One region of the Vibrio sp. nBUS_14 genome, then DNA from elsewhere that is predicted to be linked to it. Evidence: riboswitches for the same ligand, from Rfam matches in the RefSeq annotation. Region 1 holds a riboswitch; the other holds the start of a gene.
The links. A riboswitch is a leader RNA that binds a small molecule or an ion and turns the genes downstream of it on or off. The one in region 1 is predicted to bind cyclic di-GMP.
Positions count from the first base shown of each region.

Region 1 (7,652 bases):
TACGGCATGGTTTGCCGACTGACCAATCAAAAAGGCGTTCATTACTTATTGCCAATCATCGAGCAATTCTTGAAGAACGACTTGCAAATTGTGATTGTGGGTACAGGCGATCCTGTATTGGCGAGTCAGCTAAAAGAGTTGTCGGCACTTCACTCAGACAAGTTCACGTTTGTTGAAGCTTATAACAACGAATTAGCGCATTTGGTCGAGGCCGGTTCAGATTTCTTCTTGATGCCTTCTGAGTTTGAGCCTTGTGGCTTAAACCAAATCTATAGCATGGCTTACGGTACGTTACCGATTGTTCGTTCTGTAGGTGGTTTAAAAGATAGCGTGAATGATTACGATCAGGATCCTGAGGTCGCGACTGGGTTTGCTTTTGATCAACCGACACCACAAGCGTTACTGGCTGTGTTACATCGTTCATTATTGCTCTACGCACAAAACCCATCTGAAATTAAGCGTGTTCAGCTTTATGCTATGCAGCAAGATTTTAGTTGGGAAGATGCGGCAAAAGAGTATCTTGCAATGTATCATTCTTCACTTTAACTCGCTGAAATAGTTATAAAATTAAGCTGGCGGCTAGTAATAGTTTGTAATGAAAGAAGGCGCTCTGAGATTAGAGTGCCTTTTTGTTTTCTGTTCAGAGCAAATCACGTTTACGAAGACAAAACTTGCAAACGCATTTTAGTCAGGTAAAAAAGGCGGGCTAGGTATTCACATGACTAATGTTAGGTTTGACACTATTATCACTTAAAGTTCTTAATAACGTGATATCCTTAGCCATTGCCTCGTCATGAGGCATAGCTCCATTATTATAATTAAAGCGATAGGTATGTCTGAGAGTTTATTATTTCATAAAACATTTACTCACCCTACGAGCGATGAATGGGTTGTGTTTGTGCATGGCGCGGGAGGCAGCTCCTCAATCTGGTTCAAGCAGATCAAAGCGTATAAACAATATTTCAACCTGCTTCTCATTGATCTGAGAGGGCATGGTAAGTCAGACAATATTTTAAAAGAGCTGATAGCGAACCGCTATACATTCAAATCGGTCACACTCGATATCCTCAAAGTACTGGATCATCTTAAAATCCGCTCCGCGCATTTCGTTGGTATGTCTCTCGGGACGATTATTGTTCGCAATGTAGCGGAATTAGCCGCAGGTCGCGTGCGTTCAATGGTACTTGGTGGAGCGGTGACTAAGCTCAATACCCGCTCTCAAGTACTAATAAAACTGGGCAACTTAAGCAAGCACATTATTCCATACATGTGGCTATACAGTCTTTTTGCTTATGTTGTCATGCCACAAAAGAGCCAAAAAGAATCTCGCCATCTATTTATCCGTGAAGCTAAAAAACTGTGTCAAAAAGAATTTAAACGCTGGTTTATCCTGACTGCTGACGTAAACCCTCTGATGAAATATTTCAAAGATAGAGAGCTACCAATCCCGACTCTTTACTTGATGGGAGAACATGACTACATGTTCATCAAGCCCGTAAAAGAGATGGTTGAAGCACATGAGTCGAGTGAGTTAGTGGAAATAGCAAATTGCGGACATGTGTGTAATGTTGAAAACCCTGAAGAGTTCAACCAACGTTCAATCGCGTTTATTCAAAAACAAATCCAGTGACTTTCTGGGTTCGTTATCAGAACAAATAAATCGAATTAAATAAAAACGGGAAGCTAATATTAGCTTCCCGTTTTTATTGTGAAGGAGTATCGTTCGTTATGTTCTTACTCTGGTGATACAGCGCCGCATTGCCAACAAGAACCAAATTGCGCTTCGTTGATCTCATGGCACTCTCCACAACGCCACTCTTCATAGATGATCGAATCTTGCTGTTTTTGGTAGTCATTAACGATCGTGCGGGCTTTATTGGCCAATTCTGGCTCATATAACCATACGTAAGGGTCAGTTTCCTCAGTGAATGGAATTTCCCCTTTCAAACTGAACAAACCCTCACCACGGACTTCACAAGCAATATTCTCACTTTCTAACAATCCACAGATGATATGGGCTTCTGTAGGATTCGATGCACTGAAGATTTTCATTGAAATAGAACCTTATTCGGTTTTGGGTTTTAGTCAGTTATATACGTTATTCCGCTATACACGTTAGTCAGCGACAGGTGCTGAGCGAAACTTACTCATCAACCATTTAGCAATAATTGGGAATACACCCAATAAGGAAAATGACAACAATACTGAAGGAGATACGATACCCGAAAGTGAATCAATTTCTGCGAGTTGAGTACCAGCATTCAAGAAAACCGCAGTTCCTGGCAACATGCCTATTTGACTCGTGATGTAGTAACGAGTCATCGACATTGGGGTTAACCCCATTAACAGGTTGATAAGAAAAAACGGGAAAACAGGAATCAGACGTAGAGAGAATAAGTAAAATGCCCCGTCTTTTTCAACACCCTTGTTAATCGTTGCTAACTTGTCGCCAAACTTGGTTTGAATCCAGTCACGTAAAAGGTAACGGCTACTCAAGAAGGCGAGGGTTGCACCAATAGCACTCGCGAAAGACACCAGCAGTAAACTGTTCCAGAAACCAAACAGCGCAGCGCCTAAGAGAGTAACAACTGCAGCGCCAGGGATTGAGAAAGCCGTGATCATGACATAGGCGGCAAAATAAATCGCAGTAGCAACAATAAAGTTGCTCGCGATGTAGTCGTTCAAAACTGCTTGTTGAGTCTTCGCATTTTCAAGTGTTAGGTATTGGCCGAAATTGACGCCTAATAGGACGATGATTACGACCAACACGATACCCAATATCATTTTCTTACTCATTGATACTTCCTCTAATTTTTTAATGCATACCATTAGTATAGATAGACAGGCAAAGCATAGATTAACTTTCAACAGATATAAAAAAGCCGCAAGAATGCGGCTTAGTTATGTAGATAGTTTGAACTGACAATATTAATTGATGCGACTGATAAGCTCTTCACGACGTTGCTGCGGTATAACAGACCAATGAGTACCATTGATCGCACCTTCTAGCGCCCAAAGCAGCTCAATGTTGACAGAGGATGCATGCGATTCCTTGATGGCGTTAAATGCGTTTACAGAGCCAGATTCATATAAGCATTCTACGGAATCGATTCCCGCCTTTTTCAACATACGCTCGGTAGCCAATCGAAGGTTAGGGAGGTCCTTTAGTCGAGTTGGCTTAGCAGAAGACTGCTCAGCTTTCTCTTCTTTAGCAAAACCCAGAGACGTCGTAGCAAGCTGCAAGATTTTCTCTTGGTCTTGCCATAAACCTTCCGGTAATGCGAAATACTTAGTGACGACAGGGAAACCACGTTTTTTGTAGACGTATGGTTGAAACCCTTGTTGCTCGAATTGCCTTGTTGTGTCTTTGTCCGCTCTTATGTGCAGCTGGTCATTTACAACCAGAGCAAACATAGTGTCATCAGCAAAAAGCCCGAATCCACCAAACATTGAGCGTGATTTTATTTTTCCTAGGGGCTCAAATAATTTCATTGAGTCCTTTAGTATCGGTTTATCCATGTTATTTATCTCGGTGTATTTGAACTACGCCACCAAATAAGCAGGTCCGAAAGATTAGCAAAATGTTGCAATTAAATTGTCAATAAGCCGTAAATTACCAGATTGTTAGTAACTACTGCATTTTGCCATCGGTAACCCCGCTACCATACCAACGAGTGGTTTAGGCCGGAAGCTTTGCGTCTCACTCTTTCAAGTGGTTTGCCCTGTGCGTGACTGACTGATTGAATAGAATAAAGTTTTTGTTGAATTAGGCTCACACCTGATATTTAAAAATGTGATGTTGCTCCAATTAATGATCTTGATGATGTGCAACTAGGTTTATTTTGTCTGCTTATAAAAAAAGCGCACCCAAAGGTGCGCTTAATGAAATTAAACTCGATTTATCAATTAATTTAACGTTTTAACTGTGCTTCGCTCAACAATTTCAGGGTGCATTTCAAAGACACGTTTTTCATGATCTTTATCTTTAATGCGTTCCAACAAAATTTCGAATGCATTTTTACCAACACGACGCTTAGGTTGGTGAACCGTTGTCAATGGTGGAGAGAAGTATTCTGCAAGTTCAATGTTGTCGTAACCGATAACCGAAATATCTTCAGGAATGCGAATGTCTTGCTGTTGCAGGCGACTCATTAGGCCAAGTGCCATTGTGTCGTTAAAACAGAACACAGCGGTAGGGCGATCTTCCATCTGAGCAATTTTATCAGCCGCAAGTACAGCGGTATCACACTCGAAGTTACCTTCAATGATGAGCTTTTCGTCGGTTTCGACCTTCGCTTCATTGAGTGCGCGTTTGTAACCCGCGATGCGTTCTACACATGCTGCTTTGTCTAAGTGGCCACTTAAACAAGCAATCTTTGTGTGACCACGTTCTAGCAGGTATTTGGTTGCTAGATAGCCGCCTTCTTCAGAGTTATCGATGATCTTATCAGCCTGAGAGGTTTCAGGGCCCCAATCCATGACAACTTTTGGGATATCAGCATGGCGATCTAACATGCCACGAAGTTCTTCTGTTAAGTCAGAACACATAACCAAGATGCCATCTACACGTTTTTCTGCAAGCATTCGAATGTAGTCACGTTGCTTCTCATAGATACCACCTGTGTTACACAGAATCAAAGTGTAACCTTGACGGTAGCAGTAGCTTTCAACACCATCGATCACTTCCGAGAAGAAAAGGTTTGTTGATTGAGTCACTAGCATGCCGATAGTACGTGTTGAATTGCATTTCAAGCTACGAGCAACAGCACTTGGCGCGTAGTTTAATTCGTCTACGGCTTTGTTTACTTTCTCTTGAGTCGCTTCTGCAACAAAACGTGTTTTGTTGATTACGTGAGAAACGGTGGTAGTTGATACGCCTGCTAAGCGAGCGACATCTTTTATAGTGGCCATGGTTTTATCCTATTATAGAAGCTACTTTCCCAAGTACGGAATAAAGCAGCCGTTAAGCTACCTAACTAAGAGCTTAAATTTGTAGGGCTCTTTGGGGTATTAAAGTGCTAAAAAACAAAAAACCGCTATTGAGCGGCTTGTCTTAACACCGAAATGCTCTGAACTTAAATAAGCATAGCATTTCGTGAATGTTTCATATTTTATCGTTTGCGGTCACAATTTTAGACTGACTAGAAATTACTCGCAATAAAATTCACCCAGAAATCTGGGTGAATTGTCACATTCTATTGAATTTGTTTACTTAATCATCAGCGAATCTTATTCACCCGCTAAATACTGAGTGTCCAGATTACAGAAGGCAACGAGAAGAGAGGCAATCGATGCATAGAAACCGAATGAATCGATCTCACGACATCTAGCGTTGAACTTTGGTACCCAAGTAAGAAGTTGTTGTTCAATAAACTGTTGTTGAACAGCGAACGATTTTTCTAATTCTTCTTCAAGCTCAGTTTCATTTGAACGGATGATGAGATTACCAAGGAAATCAAGTTCGATAGCAATGTGGTCTGCTGGCTCTTTCAGATCTTGGTTTACCACCAAGTTGTGCTTAGCCATGATATCTTCCATGTCTTTAGCTGGCTTGTCGTTTAACAGACCCGTTTTGCCGATATACATTGAAGCGTAAGGTAGAGCACCATGTTTATCTGTCTTTAAGAATAGATCGCAGAAGTCAGCAGACAGTTCTAGTTGGGCATCTTCACGTGTTTGTAGACGGTTCAATGCGTCTACCAGAGTGTCAATCGCAGGCTTAAGTGTTTCGTTTTCGCCTAAACCAGTCAGAAAAGAACGAATCTCAACAGAATGGTAGTGATCGAGTTCTTCTTGTGTGAGCTCTTTAGCGAACAAGCTTGATAGCCACCAGTATATTTCAGCTCTTTGTTCGTTGAATGCTTTCGTATCTTTCATTTCATAGATCCTGATTTAGTCTTGTGATGTTTATATACCCAAGCATCGTGAAATCATTTGGGCATAAGCACACCAAGGCTCAATAACAAGGTTATTTGCTAAACGCAAAGTGACTCGTTAGTCGTAATGCCTATATTGAATTGCGATGGACGGTAAATAGCAAGGTTTTAGATTGTCTTGTATCAAAAAAGATTCATGTTTCTCGCTTTTATCTGCTGTACCACTAGAATTGTTACTAGTTATGAATAGAATGGTTACTGAAACTATTAAATAAGAAAAGTGGTGTAGATGAGCTATCACGTATTAGTCGTAGAAGATGATGTGGTAACCCGCAGTAAGCTGGTTGGATATTTCCAAAACGAAGGTTACACAGTGAGTGAAGCGGAAAGCGGCGCTCAAATGAGAAACGTGTTGGAAGAAAACAACGTTGACCTCATTATGCTAGACATCAACTTACCAGGCGAAGATGGATTGATGCTAACTCGCGAATTACGCAGTCAATCGGACATTGGGATTATTTTAGTTACTGGACGCACGGATAGCATCGACAAAATTGTAGGCCTAGAAATGGGCGCAGACGATTATGTTACTAAACCCATCGAACTGCGCGAGTTATTAGTTCGAGTTAAAAACTTACTTTGGCGTATTGCTGCTGCTCGTAAAACAGCGGTGGGTGCGGCAGTTGAAGCAGAAGACGAATCTGTGGTTCGTTTTGGTGAGTGGACGTTTGATATCCCTCGTCGTGCTTTAAGTAAAAACGGTGAGCCAGTTAAGCTGACTAAAGCAGAATATGAGCTGCTCGTTGCGCTTTCTTCTTACCCTAACCAAGTGCTAAGTCGTGAACGTATTTTGAACATGATCAGCCACCGAGTGGATGCTCCAAATGACCGAACCATCGACGTGTTAATCCGTCGCATGCGTGCGAAGATGGAGTTTGACCCTAAGAACCCACAAATCTTTGTGACGGTTCACGGTGAAGGTTACATGTTTGCTGGTGACTGATTCTCTTCGGGAGTTCTAGTCAGCAACAAAATTTGAACGTAAAAAAGCCGAGACATCATTGATGTCTCGGCTTTTTATTTGCGTTTTATCGCTTATCGCTTATCGCTTATCGCTTTCTTGACGATTCATGAGTGGCTCGAAAGTCGTTATATAAAAGCAGTGACACTAAAGTAGATACTTGAAATCAAGAACTCTCATTAAGACTGCGCAGCAGAAGCTACACCATCGTCCTCTTCTAAAATAGAAGGCTCAGGGATAACCGAAGGTTCTTCGATATTGTCATTGCTTGTGTCTAGCCAATCACGGAGACTTTGCCAAACTAACCCCATTGTTTCGTACCAGTAACGTTCTGTCTGTTCAAGATAGAGCGCTTTAGGCATGTACTTATTCCAAGGTTCAACAATGCCTTCTTGTGCAAGGTAGTTGGTTGGTGCGGGTAATGGCTTCATACCTGCCGCATGGAATTCATTCAATGCGCGAGTCATGTGGCTCGCCGATGTTACTAACACCATATTTTTATTTTTAACGAATGCGGCCGCTTGGCGCGCCTCTTCCCACGTGTCTTTAGCGGTTTCAAGCAGAATGATATCGGGTTTTGCTACGCCCAAGGCTAACGCTACTTTGGCCATCATTCTTGCGTTGCTCACTTCAGTGCCTGCACCGTAGCCAGACAAAATGAGTTTTGCACCAGGGTAAAGGCGAAGAATACGAATGCCTTCACTTAAACGCATGAGCCCTGTGCGACTAAGTTCTGATGTTGGTGGAATTTGATC
Region 1 is NZ_CP179206.1:2,417,103-2,424,754, reverse strand. It holds gene glgA (glycogen synthase GlgA) at 1-546, shown strand, start outside; gene ACMAZD_RS11345 (alpha/beta fold hydrolase) at 833-1,630, shown strand; gene ACMAZD_RS11340 (DUF2007 domain-containing protein) at 1,735-2,052, opposite strand; gene ACMAZD_RS11335 (TVP38/TMEM64 family protein) at 2,116-2,796, opposite strand; gene ACMAZD_RS11330 (TfoX/Sxy family DNA transformation protein) at 2,929-3,519, opposite strand; cyclic di-GMP riboswitch class I at 3,647-3,732, opposite strand; gene purR (HTH-type transcriptional repressor PurR) at 3,907-4,911, opposite strand; gene torD (molecular chaperone TorD) at 5,230-5,877, opposite strand; gene torR (two-component system response regulator TorR) at 6,166-6,879, shown strand; gene elyC (envelope biogenesis factor ElyC) at 7,077-7,652, opposite strand, start outside.

Region 2 (7,652 bases), on a different replicon from region 1:
GCACCATTATTTCCGTGATTTTGGGTATTGCGATTCAGGAATGATTCCTTGGCTCTTAGTGATTGAACTAATCTGTGAGACTCAACAATCTCTTCATCAATTGACCAGATCGAGTATGGATAGATTCCCCTCTTCAGGAGAGATAAACCGTAGAGTTTCAGACCCAGAACAAGTCATGACTTGTGTGTTGTCGCACTATCAAGATAACTCCGTTGAGATCGATCACACAGACGGGCTCAGCATGAATATGGGCTACTGGCGCTTCAACTTAAGAAAGTCCAATACAGAGCCGCTGATACGTCTCAACGTGGAAACCAAGCAAGATAGAGATTTGCTTTCACTTAAAGTCAACGAGTTACTGTATTTTCTAGTTTAAGAGTACAAGGCACTTTCCGTTTACAACTAAGAACCAAAAAAAAACCCTTACTCACAACTGCTAATAAGGGCTTTGAATTTTCAGTCGCTTAGTCGCTGACTGTAATTAGTCTATTTGTTGCGGCGAGCTTCAACAGCGTCTGCCAACTGGCGAAGTACTGTTTCAGTATCTTCCCAACCAATACATGCATCAGTAACAGATTGGCCGTAAGTTGCAGCTTTGCCATCAACAAGGTCTTGACGACCTTCAACAAGGTGAGATTCAATCATCACACCAAAGATAGCGTTGTCGCCGCCAGAGATTTGAGCACTAACGTCATCAGATACGTTCATTTGACGCTTAAACTGCTTAGAGCTGTTTGCGTGGCTGAAATCAATCATTACCTTTTGTGGAAGGCCTGACGCTGCTAGTTCTTCTTTAATTTTACCTACATGCTCAGCACTGTAGTTTGGCTCTTTACCGCCACGTAAAATGATATGACAGTCAGGGTTACCCATTGTTTCAATAATTGCTGAGTGTCCGTACTTAGTTACAGATAAGAAGTGGTGCGAAGCACTTGCCGAACGAATCGCGTCTGTTGCGATCTTGATGTTGCCATCAGTACCGTTCTTAAAGCCAACTGGGCAAGATAAGCCAGAAGCCAATTCACGGTGAACTTGAGATTCTGTAGTACGTGCGCCGATTGCACCCCAGCTGATTAGGTCAGCAACATATTGAGGCGTAATCATATCAAGGAATTCACTTGCCGTAGGCATTCCCATGTCAGTTAGGTCAAGCAATAGCTTACGTCCAAGACGAAGACCATCATTTAGCTTGAACGTATCGTTCATGTACGGGTCGTTGATTAGGCCTTTCCAACCAACAGTTGTACGTGGCTTTTCAAAGTAAACACGCATTACGATTTCCAGGTTATCGCCTAGTTCGTCGCGTAGTACTTTCAAACGTTTACCATACTCAAGCGCAGCTTCTGTGTCATGAATAGAACATGGGCCAACGATAACAAGTAAGCGGTCGTCGCTTTCTTCTAGAATATTGTGGATCGCTTTGCGGCTTTCAAAGGTTGTAGAAGAAGCAACTTCTGTCGCTGGAAACTTTTCTAAAACAGCAACAGGTGGTAATAACTCTTTTACTTTGTTAATTCTTACATCATCAGTCTGGAACATTGCTTACTTCTTCCTTTTTTCTATCCTTGAGCTGAATGTACGTTGTCTCACGTAACTTTCTATCAGCACTAATCTTCTTGTTCCCTGTAACTTAACTAGTAAAAACTCTAGTTTCAATCACTAATTGAAAATAAACGCAATTTTTTTTGTGTTTTATATTAAAAACACCCTGTACAAAATTATTTACGCGCTATCGATTGCGTAATTTACGACAGGTTAAGAACGGTTATACTTCAAGCTTCACCATACATGTAAATTTGCAGAACTTGAAAATAAAAAAGCTCACGTGATTAACATGATCTTTTAACTAATTACATTCTTTTCAATGGCTTGACAACGCTATCAAGACCTTCAATTTTTAATGCCAAACATAGCTTAAGTAAGTCACCTAACTCGCCAGGGGGAAAGCCTTTCTTATCAAACCACAGTAAGTATTCCTCCGGCAGATCGATCAATATACGACCAGCGTATTTACCAAATGGCATTTGCATTCTAGCAAGTTTAATCAGGTTCTCTTTCTCTAGCATTACAGGCTCTTTCTAAGCGTCATCGATATGACGTAGAGTATCACCTAGACGTTCAAACCAATAGTTGATCGCATCTTTGGCATCATCAAGCGAGTCAATCATGGCTGAAAATCTTCATAACTGGTGAATTTAGTTGCGGTTTTAATTGGGCCGCCTGCACAACCAAACAAGAAGATGCTGGTTGCAACAAGCAAGAGAAGTTTTAAAGGTGTCATAGCGCACTTCGGTTAAATTGATGAATCTAACCAGGTATGGCATACCCTATGTGAAAAGGTTGTAGAAAAAGGGGTTAAAACTCAGAGCTATCTCTAAAATTAGTCATGTTGCACAGTGTGGGCATACTCGACAATCACTTGATTACCTTCAATGTAAGCATTTTGAATCTCACCATCTACACTCATTCGGCTTTTCAAATACACCACTTTAGGCCCATTCTCTCGACCTTCTTTCAACGACGGGAAGACATTCCTTGGTTCTAAATGAAGCAAACGATAAAAGTGGCTAATGAAAGACATCGTTAATGGCGTCTCACCTCTCAACACTCTAGAGAAATCAAGCTGGTTCATTCCAAGCTTTTTTGAAAACTCCATCTGCGTAATTCGCATTCGTGATTTTTGTGACATCCAAGTTTGATACAGCGCGTCTCTATCTTGTTCTGTGAATTCCATACTGCTTCCTTTATATAACTTATACCAATCAATTGTCCGGCTTTTCATACATGGCGTGTCAGGGTTTGGTTAGTGGAAATCAAAGATTTGGTTTTGATATGCGCGCAATTGTCGTACAGAACACAACACAACAGATCAAATCATTCACAAAAACGATTAGAGCAAATACTTTCTTCATTTATATCAATAATTTATACGTTAATGAACTAAACATATAGCAAGTTAATTTGTATTAAGAATTAAAAGTTCGAGATTAGCATTCCACATTTCAATCGATTGATTCGCATTTATAAAACTGGTTGGCTACATTCCGCTTGCTTAAACGCACTTTTGGCAAACTATTTGAAAGAATAGGACGCAAAGCCACCGGTCTGTCGACAAATATTCTGTCTATGATAGCGGGGCCGCCACTTAATAGTATTTAAGTGTCAATGCATGCCCGAGTGTTCTCTTTTTTTGTCGGCCAAATACAGTAAGGACGAATAATGAAACAACTCCCTAAAAAATCACTTATCGCGCTATCACTACTTAGTGTAAGCGGTGCAAGCTTCGGTCACGGTTATGTTTCGGCATACGATAATGGCGCAGCAGAAAGCCGTGTCGCGCTATGTAAATTCCCAGCGAATGATACACAAGAGAAAAACACCAACTGTGGCGGTATCCAATACGAACCACAAAGTGTAGAAGGCCCTGAAGGCTTCCCTGAAGTCGGCCCTGCCGATGGAAAGATCGCCAGCGCGCAATCATCTTTAGCGGCAGCGCTTGACGAGCAGACGGCAGATCGCTGGGTTAAACGCCCAATCAAATCTGGTTCTCAATACTTTGAGTGGACTTTCACGGCTAACCACAAGACTCGCGACTGGAAATATTACATTACTCAACCAGACTGGAACCCAAACCAACCTTTGGCGCGCAGCTCTTTTGACTTAACGCCATTTTGCGTTGTTGAAGGCAATATGGAACAACCACCTATGCAAGTAAGCCACTTGTGTAATGTGCCAGAACGCGAAGGTTATCAAGTGATCCTTGCTGTATGGGATGTGGGTGACACTGCTGCGGCTTTCTACAACGTTATCGACGTGAAATTTGATGGCGACGGCCCTATCATTCCTGATTGGGAACAAGGTGGTCAAATCAACCCAACTCAAGACCTCAACATTGGTGACGCGGTTTACACTCGTGTCTTCGATCAATCGGGTGAGAACGCTTCATACAGCACTGAGCTCGTAATTGAGAGCAACGAGCAAGGTAAAGCGAATAACTGGTCTTACGCGCTTGCCTCTAAGATCAACAAAGAACAAACACAAATCAAAGCAGGTCAGCTGAACGACCAAGGCGATTTCGCACCCATTTACGGCACGAACCCTGTGTATCTAAAAGCAGGTTCAGGCTTTAATAGCGTTGAGATCGGTTACAAGATTGATACGCCAGAACCGGATCATGAGCTAGCAGTGACAGGCCTAGAGTCTGAATACATTATCGATGAAAGCCAGCCTACACAGCTTGATCTGACATTAGCGGCAACTGGCGATATTCAAGCAGAACTAACGGTGTACAATCATCACCGCGAAGCGCTTGCCTCTCAGAAATCTGAATTAGCAGACGGACAAGTGGAAGATGTTCAACTGACTTTATCTAAATCAGAAGCTGGTCACCACATGCTTGTGGTTGTGACGAAAGATCACCAAGGTAACTTAGTGGATCAGAACACGCTTGATTTCCACCTAATGGACGGGCAAACACCTCCACCCGCTGGCGATTACGACTTCGTATTCCCTGAGAGCATTGAGTCTTACACTGCAGGTACTAAGGTACTGAGCAGCGACGGCGGCGTTTATCAATGTAAAGAGTTCCCATACTCTGGTTACTGTGTTCAATGGGCACCAACAGCCACTCAGTACGAACCAGGTGTAGGTTCACACTGGCAAGATGCTTGGAACAAGGTGGACTAATTACTAGGCTATTACTTACTTTCTAGTAGGTAGGTTCTAGGGCGTGTTGATCTTTCGTGAGTGTTTTTTGAACAGCATGGTAAAGAGTTATAATTTGCTTCGCCAAAAGTAAAACCATAACCAATACCATGCCAAGAACAATGCTAACTGATATTCGCTGGGAACTGCTACTCCAAGTTATGAAAAGTACAGGTCGTATTTACGATAAAACTGAACATCGAATGACATTTGAAGGAATACTTTATCGAATGAGAACAGGTATTCCTTGGCGAGATCTACCCTCTGAGTTCGGAGAGTGGAGTACCGTTTACAGACGATTTAATCTTTGGTCAAAGAAAGGGATTTTAGATAATCTTTTCAAAAGCTTATCTAGCATGGCTGACTTTGAATGGGTATTTCTTGATGGCTCTATAGTTAGAGCGCATCAGCATAGTACAGGTGCAGCTACTGAAAGTTCAGAGCAAATAGGAAAAAGTCGCGGGGGCAACTCAACCAAAATTCACTTAGCTGTAGATAGTGGTGGCCTGCCGATTTGCTTTGATTTATCAGAGGGACAACGCCACGATATAGTGCATGCCGAAAGCTTAGTTGAGCAACTCGATGAAGTTAATACCATCGTTTGTGATAAAGGATATGACAGTGAACCTTTCCGAACTTTTGTTAAGGAACGTGGCGGAGAAACAGTAATTGCTAAACGCAATTACGGACAAGATATAGACAAAGACAGTATGGATTGGTGTCTATACAAGTATCGTCACTTGGTCGAAAATGCCTTTGGGAGAATTAAGAATTATCGAGCTATTTCAAGTAGATATGACAAGCTAGAAAGGAATTATGCCAGCATGTTATCACTGGCATTCATGTTAATGTGGCTACCGATGTATTGTTGAACACGGAATGTACAGCAAAGATCAACACGCCCTAGTAATCAGCAAAACAAAAACGGATGCCTAGAGCATCCGTTTTCTTATTCTGTAACAGCAGAGCATCAGTTATCAAAGTAGGTAATGATCCGCCAACAAAGCGACAAATAAAATCATAAGATGATAAATGGAGAACTTGAAGGTCTTCATCGCCATATTAGGCTCGTCACGATATTTAAGTACCCAAGCGTGATAAACAAAACCACCGTTTAGCACCAAAGAAGCACTCAAATATATCCAGCTACTCATACCGACCAACACAGGCAATATACATACGATGCTTAGCAGCAAGGTATAGAGCAGAATCGATGTTTTGGTGTAGGCAATACCATGAGTCACAGGTAACATCGGAATGTTCACCTTGGCGTATTCATCACGACGATGAATCGCTAATGCCCAGAAGTGCGGAGGCGTCCAGATAAAGATGATCATCACCAATAACCAAGCGTTTGAATGCAGTTCATTGGTGACCGCCGTCCAGCCCAATAACGGAGGCATGGCACCTGCGATCCCTGCAATTACGATGTTTTGCGGCGTAGCCCGCTTCAAGTACATGGTATAAATCACCGCATACCCTAATAAGCTCGCAAAGGTTAACCAAGCGGTCAGTTGATTAACCCACACCACTAATGTGACAAAGCCAAGTAAACCAATGCCAGCAGCAAAGCTGAATACACGCACGCTGCTCAGTTCTCCTGATGGCAATGGACGTCGGATTGTTCGAGTCATTTGTCCATCGATCTTTTTATCGATCAAATGGTTAAACGCAGCCGCTGAGCCCGCCATAAACCCTATTCCGATCATTCCAAGCAGAGTTTGCTGGAAAGGTAATCCTTTAGGCACTGCTAAACACATACCAACCAGTGCAGTCAGCAACATCAATGCCACTACCTTGGGTTTAGTCAGCGTTAAATAGACCTTCCAAGTGGCTTTGCTTGTCGAAGCCAACTCATTTTTTAGATCACTTTCACCGTTGACTGCTGTCTCTTGACTGGCAGCAATCTGTTGACTTAAAGCTGCACCTTGAAGCATCACTCCATGTTGTGTTGATATTCTAGTGACCATGATTACCTCCTTGTAATACATCGTTCTTCATCAAGCACTCACTCGTTTGACGTTGCCAAACAACAAAGTTTGTAACAACCATGGTGACAAGTAACAGAGCGGCCACCAAATTATGTAAAACGGCTACCGAGATCGGTAGGTGGAACCATACATTGCAGATCCCCAAACTAACCTGTGAAAACAACACTATCGCCAAAGTGAGAGCCAGCTTTTTTTGCGGTCCTTTTTCAAGCTTCCAAAGCTGATAAACAATCATCAATACCGTAAGTGTTGCGGCGATAGCCCCGAACCTGTGCATAACATGTATGGTTAATCTCGCGGGATATTCCAACACACCAAATTCATAGTTATCATGGCCGTGTTGAGCAAAATCGAAGGCATTCTTGAAATCTAAATAGCTTGTCCAGTTCCCTTCGCAAATAGGTAATTGTGTACACACCAAAGCGGCATAATTAGACGATGTCCATCCACCAAGTAATATCTGGCCAACCACAACGATTAATCCAAACAATGCCCAAGCTTTAAGAGATGAATGAGAAATAGACTCACTAAAGTGATGTTGGACATTGGACAGGCGACAATAGAGTAAACAGATCAGTGACAGTAGCGTGAACCCGCCCATAAGGTGTGCCATTACCACAACAGGCATCAGCTTTAAAGTAACCGTCCACATACCTAACAGGGCCTGAAAAATCACAGTGGCAGAAATAAGCAGAGGAAGTCCAACAGAGGTGATGTTCTTTTTGAGACACCAAGCAACAACAACGAAGATAAGTAACCCGAGCGAGCCAGCAAAGTAGCGATGTATCATCTCTATCCATGCTTTGTCTGCTTCGAGAGCTCGTTCTGGGAATTGGAGCTTAGCTTCACTGATTGCTGTGGCATTGGATGGTACGGCCAGATTGCCATAACATCCTGGCCAATCAGGGCAGCCAAGACCAGCATCCGACAAACGAGTATAAGCGCCAAGCACAATAA
Region 2 is NZ_CP179207.1:1,313,102-1,320,753, forward strand. It holds gene ACMAZD_RS23600 (phosphomannomutase CpsG) at 1-376, shown strand, start outside; gene aroG (3-deoxy-7-phosphoheptulonate synthase AroG) at 487-1,539, opposite strand; gene ACMAZD_RS23610 (DUF3820 family protein) at 1,851-2,066, opposite strand; partial or broken gene ACMAZD_RS23615 (DUF3313 domain-containing protein) at 2,171-2,281, opposite strand; gene ACMAZD_RS23620 (XRE family transcriptional regulator) at 2,381-2,734, opposite strand; cyclic di-GMP riboswitch class I at 3,057-3,146, shown strand; gene gbpA (N-acetylglucosamine-binding protein GbpA) at 3,220-4,686, shown strand; gene ACMAZD_RS23630 (IS5 family transposase) at 4,815-5,576, shown strand; gene cyoE (heme o synthase) at 5,682-6,674, opposite strand; gene ACMAZD_RS23640 (COX15/CtaA family protein) at 6,664-7,652, opposite strand, start outside.
Region 2: another riboswitch for cyclic di-GMP. It lies ahead of gbpA (N-acetylglucosamine-binding protein GbpA); the one in region 1 lies ahead of ACMAZD_RS11330 (TfoX/Sxy family DNA transformation protein).